Regions from separate parts of the Streptomyces sp. NPDC002851 genome, predicted to be linked through region 3. Evidence: predicted binding sites of a transcription regulator. Region 3 holds the regulator's gene; each other region holds the start of a gene.
The links. Region 3 encodes HrcA, which represses chaperone genes, less so after heat shock. Its sites were predicted from a motif close to TTNGCACTCNGNNNNNCNGAGTGCNAA; they were not measured.
Positions count from the first base shown of each region.

Region 1: the regulator HrcA is predicted to act here: its motif matches at 1,866-1,892, upstream of groES (co-chaperone GroES).
Region 2: the regulator HrcA is predicted to act here: its motif matches at 1,996-2,022, upstream of groL (chaperonin GroEL).

Region 1 is NZ_JBSFUT010000001.1:94,605-97,851, forward strand. Features, by position in the region: gene ACWD10_RS00535 (polysaccharide deacetylase family protein) at 1-244, shown strand, start outside; gene ACWD10_RS00540 (FtsW/RodA/SpoVE family cell cycle protein) at 326-1,780, opposite strand; gene groES (co-chaperone GroES) at 2,038-2,346, shown strand; gene groL (chaperonin GroEL) at 2,456-3,247, shown strand, end outside.
Region 2 is NZ_JBSFUT010000002.1:4,277-7,523, reverse strand. Features, by position in the region: gene ACWD10_RS01885 (alanine/glycine:cation symporter family protein) at 1-34, opposite strand, end outside; gene groL (chaperonin GroEL) at 211-1,833, opposite strand; gene ACWD10_RS01875 (cold-shock protein) at 2,164-2,367, opposite strand; gene ACWD10_RS01870 (MoaD/ThiS family protein) at 2,819-3,097, opposite strand; gene thrC (threonine synthase) at 3,232-3,247, opposite strand, start outside.
Region 3 is NZ_JBSFUT010000012.1:113,737-116,983, forward strand. Features, by position in the region: gene ACWD10_RS15360 (nitronate monooxygenase) at 1-22, opposite strand, end outside; gene dnaJ (molecular chaperone DnaJ) at 129-1,262, opposite strand; gene hrcA (heat-inducible transcriptional repressor HrcA) at 1,264-2,280, opposite strand; gene ACWD10_RS15375 (MBL fold metallo-hydrolase) at 2,466-3,221, shown strand.

The DNA of each region.
Region 1 (3,247 bases), on a different contig from region 3:
CGACACGCTGCGGGCCGCCGCCGACTGCGGGCTGGACGCGGTGGTGCTGTGGCGCGCCTCGATGCAGATCAAGGACCTGCGGTACGCGGAGGGACGCCGACTGCGCCCGGGCGACATCATCCTGGCCCACTTCCGGGGCCCCGACGAGCTGCGCGGCGCCTCGCTCACCGAGATGACGGCCCGGATGCTCCGCCGTATCCAGACGCAGGGCTTCGCGGTGGCGCGCTTGGAGGACTACCTCTGAGGGGCCGACTTACTGCACCCGTTAAACCGGTTACACCGGTTACGCGCTGCATCGGTTCAAGCCCCGCACCGGTTGGACGGGTTACGTATCCGACCGCAGGGCCGCCTCCCGGTGCCGCCCCGCGCTGTCGCTGATCCGTAGCAGCAGCGCGATCATCACCCAGTTCGCGACCAGCGAGGAACCGCCCTTCGCCAGGAACGGCAGCGCCTTGCCGGTGAGCGGAATGAGCCCCATCACGCCGCCCGCGACCACGAACACCTGCAGCATCAGGGCCGCCGCGAGCCCGGCAGCGAGCAGCTTGCCGAAGGGGTCCCTGGCCAGGATGGAAGTGCGGAGCCCGCGCTGCACCAACAGGGCGTACAAGAGAAGCACCCCCATCAGCCCGGCGAGCCCCAACTCCTCGCCGACCGTGGTCAGGATGAAGTCGCTGCGCCCGGCGAAGCCGATCAGCTCGGGATGCCCCTGGCCGAGCCCGGTGCCGGTGAGGCCGCCGCTGCCGAGGCTCATCAGGGCCTGGGCCGCCTGGTCGGAGATGAGCCCCGGCGGCCGCTGCGCTTCCGGAAGGTAGATCGCGAACGGGTCGAGCCACGCCTGTACCCGGCCCTTGACGTGCGGCTGTGTCGAGCCGACGGCGAGCGCCCCGACCACGGCCATGCCCAGACCGCAGACGATCCAACTGGTGCGCTCCGTCGCGACGTACAGCATCACCACAAAGAGCCCGAAGAAGATCAGCGACGTGCCCAGATCGCGCTCGAAGACAAGCACGAGCAGGCTGATCGCCCAGATCGTGAAGATCGGCCCGAGCTGCCGCCCCGGCGGCAGCCGCACCCCGAACAGCTTGCGGCCGGTCAGCGCGAGCGAGTCCCGGTTGACCGTCAGATAGCCGGCGAAGAACACCGCGATCATCAGCTTCACGAACTCGCCCGGCTGGAAGGAGAGCGAGCCGAGGTAGATCCAGCGCTTGGCGCCGTAGGTGTCGCCGGGAAAGAAGGCCGGTGCCATGAGCAGCACCAGGGCGACGGCCATCGTCAGATAGATGTAGCGCTGAAGCCGCCGGTGATCGCGCAGCACCACCAGGGCGCCGATGCAGATCGCGACGCCGATCACGGACCAGAGCAGCTGCCCGCCCGCGGTGGGCGCCGCGTTCTTGAACTTCTCGGCGTACGTGGCGTCCAGGCGGTGCAGGAGTACGAGACCGAGCCCGGTGAGCAGGGTCGCCACGGGCAGGATCAGCGGGTCGGCGTACGGGGCGAAGCGGCGTACCGCCAGATGGGCGGCGAGCGCGAGCAGCGTCAGGCTGGCGGCGAACTGGGCCAGGTTCACGGGCAGTTGGCCCTGGGTGGCGAACCCCACGCAGGCGTGCCCGAAGGCGGTGATCAGCACGGTGAGCGCGAGCAGCAGCGCCTCGGTCCGCCGGTGTGCGAGCGCGGCAGGGGTGGAATGGGAGGAGCGGGTGGAGCGGGAGACGCTCGCCGAGGCGGGCGCGTCCGCCGCATCCTGTCCGATCTGCCCCGCTATGCGCTGCGCTATCGCCATATGCAGGATGACGTAGAGATACGTCGTGCGGTTCCGGCGTGCACTCCTGGGTCGGTCGGTCTCGTGGACGCCACTTGCCGGTGAATTGGCACTCCGCTTGACCGAGTGCTAATCGCAGTCATAGTCTCGGCTTGGCACTCCCCAGTGGAGAGTGCCAACACAGCGACGGGCAGGTCCGGCACCCGCGACGACGGATCCACCTGGTCGCCACCTCAGACAGTTAACCCCGTGAGATCTCCGAAGGGGGAGGTCGGATCGTGACGACCGCCAGCTCCAAGGTTGCCATCAAGCCGCTCGAGGACCGCATTGTGGTCCAGCCGCTCGACGCCGAGCAGACCACGGCCTCTGGCCTGGTTATTCCGGACACTGCCAAGGAGAAGCCCCAGGAGGGCGTCGTCCTGGCCGTGGGCCCGGGCCGCTTCGAGAACGGCGAGCGTCTGCCGCTCGACGTGAAGACCGGCGACGTCGTGCTCTACAGCAAGTACGGCGGCACCGAGGTGAAGTACAACGGCGACGAGTACCTCGTCCTCTCGGCCCGCGACGTGCTCGCGATCGTCGAGAAGTAATTCACTTCGAAGCTCCACAGGCTTCTGTACTGCGCCCCTGGTCCCCGCGAATTTCACATTGCCGGGTGGCAGGGGCGCAGTTCATTTTGAGAGGACTTGAGAAAGCTCCATGGCGAAGATCCTGAAGTTCGACGAGGACGCCCGTCGCGCCCTTGAGCGCGGCGTCAACAAGCTTGCCGACACCGTCAAGGTGACGATCGGCCCCAGGGGCCGGAACGTCGTCATCGACAAGAAGTTCGGCGCCCCCACCATCACCAACGACGGCGTCACGATCGCGCGCGAGGTCGAGGTCGACGACCCGTACGAGAACCTCGGCGCCCAGCTGGTGAAGGAGGTGGCGACCAAGACCAACGACATCGCGGGTGACGGCACCACCACCGCCACCGTGCTCGCCCAGGCCCTGGTCAAGGAGGGCCTGCGGAACGTCGCCGCCGGCGCCTCCCCGGCCGCCCTGAAGAAGGGCATCGACGCCGCGGTCAAGGCCGTCTCGGACGAGCTGCTCGCCACCGCGCGTCCGATCGAGGAGAAGTCCGACATCGCCGCCGTGGCCGCGCTGTCCGCCCAGGACCAGCAGGTCGGCGAGCTCATCGCCGAGGCCATGGACAAGGTCGGCAAGGACGGTGTCATCACCGTCGAGGAGTCCAACACCTTCGGTCTGGAGCTGGACTTCACCGAGGGCATGGCCTTCGACAAGGGCTACCTGTCGCCGTACATGGTGACCGACCAGGAGCGTATGGAGGCCGTCCTCGACGACCCGTACATCCTGATCCACCAGGGCAAGATCTCCTCCATCCAGGACCTGCTTCCGCTCCTGGAGAAGGTCATTCAGGCCGGTGGCTCCAAGCCGCTCCTGATCATCGCCGAGGACGTCGAGGGCGAGGCCCTGTCGACCCTGGTCGTG
Region 2 (3,247 bases), on a different contig from region 3:
TGATGGTCACGATCACCGAGTCGAGCGTGTTCACGTACATCGTCCTTGCAAGTTCAAGCACCGAGGCGGACGCCCCTGCACGGCGAAGGCGCCCGCCTCACAAGGCTCATGAGCGAGAAGCTCATCAAGCAACAGGGGCGGTGCGCCTCCCGAGAGGGAAGCACACCGCCCCTTTGCAGAGCAAAACGCTCAGGACAGCTGATCCGGGGATCAGAAGTCCATGTCACCGCCCGGCATGCCGCCCGGAGCGGCCGCGGCGGCCTTCTCCGGCTTGTCGGCGATGACGGCCTCGGTGGTGAGGAACAGCGCGGCGATCGACGCGGCGTTCTGCAGCGCGGAACGGGTCACCTTGGCCGGGTCGATGACGCCCGCGGCGATCAGGTCCTCGTACTCACCGGTGGCGGCGTTCAGACCGTGACCGGCCTGGAGGTTGCGGACCTTCTCCACCACGACGCCGCCCTCAAGACCGGCGTTCTCGGCGATCTGCTTGAGCGGGGCCTGGAGGGCCAGCTTGACGGCGGCGGCACCGGTGGCCTCGTCGCCCTCGAGCTCCAGCTTCTCGAAGACCGAGGAGGCCTGCAGCAGGGCCACGCCACCACCGGCGACGATGCCCTCCTCGACGGCCGCCTTGGCGTTACGCACGGCGTCCTCGATGCGGTGCTTGCGCTCCTTGAGCTCCACCTCGGTGGCGGCACCGGCCTTGATGACGGCCACGCCGCCGGCCAGCTTCGCGAGGCGCTCCTGGAGCTTCTCGCGGTCGTAGTCCGAGTCGGACTGCTCGATCTCGGCGCGGATCTGGTTCACCCGGCCGTTGACCTGGTCGCTGTCGCCCGCACCGTCGACGATGGTGGTCTCGTCCTTGGTGATGACGACCTTGCGGGCGCGGCCGAGCAGGTCGATCGTCGCGTTCTCGAGCTTGAGGCCGACCTCCTCGGAGATGACCTCGCCGCCGGTGAGGATGGCGATGTCGTTCAGCATCGCCTTGCGGCGGTCACCGAAGCCCGGGGCCTTCACGGCGACGGACTTGAAGGTGCCCTTGATCTTGTTGACGACCAGGGTCGACAGGGCCTCGCCCTCGACGTCCTCGGCGATGATCAGCAGCGGCTTGCCGGACTGCATGACCTTCTCGAGGAGCGGCAGCAGGTCCTTGACCGAGCCGATCTTCGAGTTCGCGATCAGGATGTACGGGTCGTCGAGGACGGCCTCCATACGCTCCATGTCGGTCGCGAAGTACGCCGAGATGTAGCCCTTGTCGAAGCGCATGCCCTCGGTGAGCTCCAGCTCCAGACCGAAGGTCTGGGCCTCCTCGACCGTGATGACGCCTTCCTTGCCGACCTTGTCCATCGCCTCGGCGATGAGCTCACCGATCTGGGTGTCGGCGGCGGAGATGGAGGCCGTGGAAGCGATCTGCTCCTTGGTCTCGACATCCTTCGCCTGCTCCAGCAGGGCGCCGGAGACCGCCTCGACGGCCCGCTCGATGCCACGCTTCAGAGCCATCGGGTTGGCACCCGCGGCGACGTTCCGCAGGCCCTCCTTGACGAGCGCCTGCGCCAGGACGGTCGCGGTCGTCGTGCCGTCACCGGCGACGTCGTCCGTCTTCTTGGCGACCTCCTTGACCAGCTCGGCGCCGATCTTCTCGTACGGGTCCTCGAGCTCGATCTCCTTGGCGATGGAGACACCATCGTTGGTGATCGTGGGGGCGCCCCACTTCTTCTCGAGGACGACGTTGCGACCCTTGGGCCCAAGGGTCACCTTGACGGCGTCGGCGAGCTGGTTCATGCCGCGCTCGAGGCCGCGCCGTGCCTCCTCGTCGAACGCGATGATCTTGGCCATGTGAAGTGGTCCTCCCGGACTGGGGTGGATTGCTCCGGACCGCGCTGGCGCCCGCGACGGACGGCCTGCCTGCCTCGTGGTTCCTTGCCCCACCCGGCGTGGCGGCCTCACCGACCCGGTCCTTCTTTGTCACTCTCACCTGCAGAGTGCTAACGCCAATGATTAGCACTCTCCCTGGGTGAGTGCAAGGCGCTTCCGGTGAAGGAGGACCGTCGTCCGTACGGTGACGACCGCCGCAGGCGCGCCGGAGCCCGTACGCACGGAAGGACCCGCACCCCGGAGGGATGCGGGTCCTTCGTCACGTCGCTGCAGTCAGTCGCGTCGGCGCGATCAGGCAGTCACGCGGACCATGTCCGCCTGCGGCCCCTTCTGGCCCTGCGAGATCTCGAACTCGACCCGCTGGCCCTCTTCAAGGGTGCGGTAGCCGTCCATCTGAATCGCGCTGTAGTGGACGAATACATCCGCACCACCGTCGACCGCGATGAAGCCGTACCCCTTCTCCGCGTTGAACCACTTGACGGTGCCCTGAGCCATGCCTAACTCCCCTATTACTGGCCCTTGCACAGACCCGCACTTCGCGGATCCGGGTCAGACCTCACCCCCCGACAGGTGGGGGTGTGCGCCGGAACGCGTCGACCGCCGCTGAATGTATCTGTCCAACTGCCGTCTGCAACAGGTCAATCGGACGAGAATTCTGGGCACGGCCGAGCGGAAGAATACGGAGAAGTCGCCGCCAGCCAGGGCAAGTCGGGCCCGGCAAAGCTCTCATACGGCGCAAATGGCCGGAATGCATTGGCCGCTTCCGGCCGGGATTTCCTCGGAGTTCTCATATGCTCCCGGCACACTCAGCACGCACGGGACACTCACGGGGAATCGGACGCGCCCAACTGTACCGCGCGCCACGAGGCTGAATTACCCCCTCCGCTTAGCGCGGAGAGGGCAATTCTCAAGAACCTTGCGTATTGCGGGCCGATGAGCCCGACGCTCAGCAGCCGCCCGCGACCGCCGGGATGATGGAGACGCCGGCACCGTCCGGGGTCGCCGTCTCCAGGCCCTGCTCGAAGCGGACGTCGTCGTCGTTCACGTACACGTTCACGAAGCGGCGCAGCTTGCCCTGGTCGTCCAGGACGCGGGCGGCGATACCGGCGTGGTTCTTCTCCAGGTCCGCGATGACCTCGGCGAGGGTCGCACCCTCGGCCTGAACCTCGGACTGGCCGCCGGTGTAGGTGCGCAGGATGGTGGGGATGCGGACGTTGACGCTCATGGTTCACCTTTCGGCGGGGTAGAAATCAGCCCCTCCGGCGTTTGAGGAGCGGGGGTCTGGGGGCAGAGCCCCCTCACGCGGCGTTAGCCGCATATCGGCACTGCCGGGAAGGGGCGGGGCTGGGGAGTAAAAAGTCAGCGATCCAGACCA
Region 3 (3,247 bases):
GATCGGTCAGCGCGGAGGACATGACGTTATGGTTTCACGTCCTCCGCACCACGCGTATTTCGGCCCCCACGGGGCTCGGTTCATCGCGCTGAACGCGTTCGTCCTGAAACGCCGGACGGGCTGATTGATTACCGCCCGTTGAACGCGTCCTTGAGGCGCGAGAACAACCCCTGCTGCCCCGGCTGGAACTGCCCGGTCGGCCGCTCCTCACCCCGCAGCTGTGCCAGCTCCCGCAGCACCCGCTCCTGCTCGGGATCAAGCTTCGTCGGCGTCGTCACCTCGACATGCACGATGAGGTCACCGCGCCCGCCGCCGCGCAGATGCGTGATCCCGCGACCGTGCAGCGGAATGGACTGGCCGGACTGCGTACCGGGCCGGATGTCGACCTCTTCCATCCCGTCGAGCGTCTCGAGCGGCACCTTCGTGCCGAGCGCCGCCGCCGTCATCGGAATGGTGACCGTGCAGTGCAGATCGTCGCCGCGCCGCTGGAAGACCGGGTGCGGCAGCTCGTGGATCTCCACGTACAGGTCACCGGCGGGCCCGCCGCCGGGGCCGACCTCGCCCTCACCGGCGAGCTGGATCCGGGTGCCGTTGTCCACACCGGCCGGGATCTTCACGGTCAGCGTGCGGCGCGAGCGGATCCGGCCGTCACCGGCGCACTCGGGGCACGGCGTGGGCACCACGGTGCCGAAGCCCTGGCACTGCGGGCACGGCCGCGAGGTCATGACCTGGCCCAGGAAGGACCGCGTGACCTGGGAGACCTCGCCGCGGCCGCGGCACATGTCACAGGTCTGCGCGGAGGTGCCCGGGGCGGCGCCCTCGCCGCTGCAGGTCGTGCACACCACGGCGGTGTCGACCTGGATGTCCTTCGTCGTGCCGAACGCCGCCTCGTCCAGCTCGACCTCGAGCCGGATCATGGCGTCCTGGCCCCGACGGGTCCGCGACCTCGGGCCGCGCTGCGACGCCGTACCGAAGAACGCGTCCATGATGTCCGAGAAGTTCCCGAACCCGCCCGCGCCGAAGCCGCCCGCACCGGCGCCCGCCTGCGAGAGCGGGTCGCCGCCGAGGTCGTAGACCTGCTTCTTCTGCGGGTCCGACAACACCTCGTACGCGGCGTTGATCTCCTTGAAGCGCTCCTGCGTCTTCGGATCGGGGTTGACGTCCGGGTGCAGCTCACGGGCGAGCCGCCGGAACGCCTTCTTGATCTCGTCCTGGGATGCGTCGCGGCGCACGCCGAGTACGGCGTAGTAGTCCGTGGCCACCTTAAGACTCCGCCAGGATCTGTCCGACGTAACGTGCCACTGCGCGTACCGCTCCCATCGTTCCGGGGTAGTCCATGCGGGTCGGGCCGACCACGCCGAGCTTGGCGACTGCCTCGCCGCCCGAACCGTAGCCGACCGAGACGACTGAAGTGGAGTTGAGCCCCTCGACGGCGTTCTCATGACCGATGCGCACGGTCATGCCCGAATCGGTCGACTCGCCGAGCAGCTTGAGCAGCACCACCTGCTCCTCGAGGGCCTCCAGGACGGGCCGGATCATCAGCGGGAAGTCGTGCCCGAACCGCGTGAGGTTCGCGGTCCCGCCGATCATCAGGCGTTCCTCGGTGTCCTCGACGAGCGTCTCAAGGAGCGTCGCGAGGACGGTCGAGACCGAGCCGCGGTCCTCCGCCTCGAAGGACTCGGGCAGGTCCTGCACCAGCGTCGGCACGTCGCTGAACCGACGCCCGGCCACCCGGCTGTTGAGCCGGGCCCGCAGATCCGCGAGCGCCGTCTCACCGAACGGGGCAGGGCAGTCCACATGACGCTGCTCGACCCGACCCGTATCGGTGATCAGTACGAGCATCACCCGGGCCGGAGCCAGCGAGAGCAGCTCGACGTGCCGCACCGTCGACCGGGTCAGCGAGGGGTACTGCACCACGGCGACCTGCTGGGTCAGCTGCGCGAGCAGCCGCACCGTCCGGCTGACGACGTCGTCCAGGTCGACGGCGCCGTCGAGGAAGTTCTGAATGGCCCGCCGCTCGGCTCCCGACAGCGGCTTGACGCCCGCGAGCTTGTCCACGAAGAGCCGGTAGCCCTTGTCGGTCGGGATCCGCCCGGCGCTGGTGTGCGGCTGGGCGATGTACCCGTCGTCCTCGAGGGCCGCCATGTCGTTGCGCACGGTGGCCGGGGAGACGCCGAGGCGGTGCCGTTCGGTGAGTGCCTTGGAACCCACCGGCTCCTCGGTGCCGACATAGTCCTGGACGATGGCGCGCAGCACTTCGAGCCTGCGTTCGCTGAGCATCCGCGCTCACCTCCCTGCCGCCGTCACCGCGACCGTCGCCTTGTCTTGACCTTCGCCTTGCTTCTGGCACTCACCTCGCGCGAGTGCCAGTTTCCGCCGCCCAGTGTACGGCCGTGGGGTACGGCCCCGGCAAGGGCGGTACCTCAGGCCCTGCCAGGGCACGCTCGCGGGGTTAGCGTCTGTGTATGCAGCAGCCGCACTCCACCGGGGCGCCGGACCGGGTTCCCGGCTGGGAGGAGCTCTCACCGGTCGTACGCCGCCGCCGACTGCCCGTCTGGGACTGCACCACGGGCCTGGTCATCGGCGAGCGCTCCGCCCTGGTGATCGACCCCGGGTCCTCGCTCCGGGAGGGCGCCGAGATCCGCGCTCAGGCACAGGCCATGCTCGGCCCGGCCCGCCGTGTGACCCATCTCGCGCTCACGCACCCGCACTTCGACCACGTCATGGGCGCCGCGGCCTTCGCGGGCGTCGAGGTGTACGCGGCCGTGGGCGTCGACTCAGTCTTCGCCGCACGCCGCGACGAGCTCGCCTCGTCCGCCGTGCACCACGGCATGGATCCGAGCACCGCGACCGAGTCCGCGGACGCGCTGGCCCGCCCGCACCACCTGGTGTGCGGCGAGTGGACCCTCGACCTCGGCGGCGGCGTACAGGTGCTGCTCGCCAACATCGGCCCCGCCCACACCGGCCACGACCTGGTGGTTCTTGTACGGGGCCCGGGCAGCGACCCCGAGATCGTGTTCTGCGGCGACCTGGTCGAGGAGTCCGGCGACCCCCAGGCGGGCCCGGACGCGGTGCCGACCCACTGGCCCCACGCCCTCGACCGTCTGCTCGAACTGGGCGGTGAGGACGCCCTCTACATCCCCGGTCACGGTTCGGTGGTGGACGCGGCTTTTGTCCGTACGCAGCGCGCGGAGCTGGCCACCCGCTTCGGCGTGTCGTAACGGACGCCCCGCTCCCTTTTCCTATC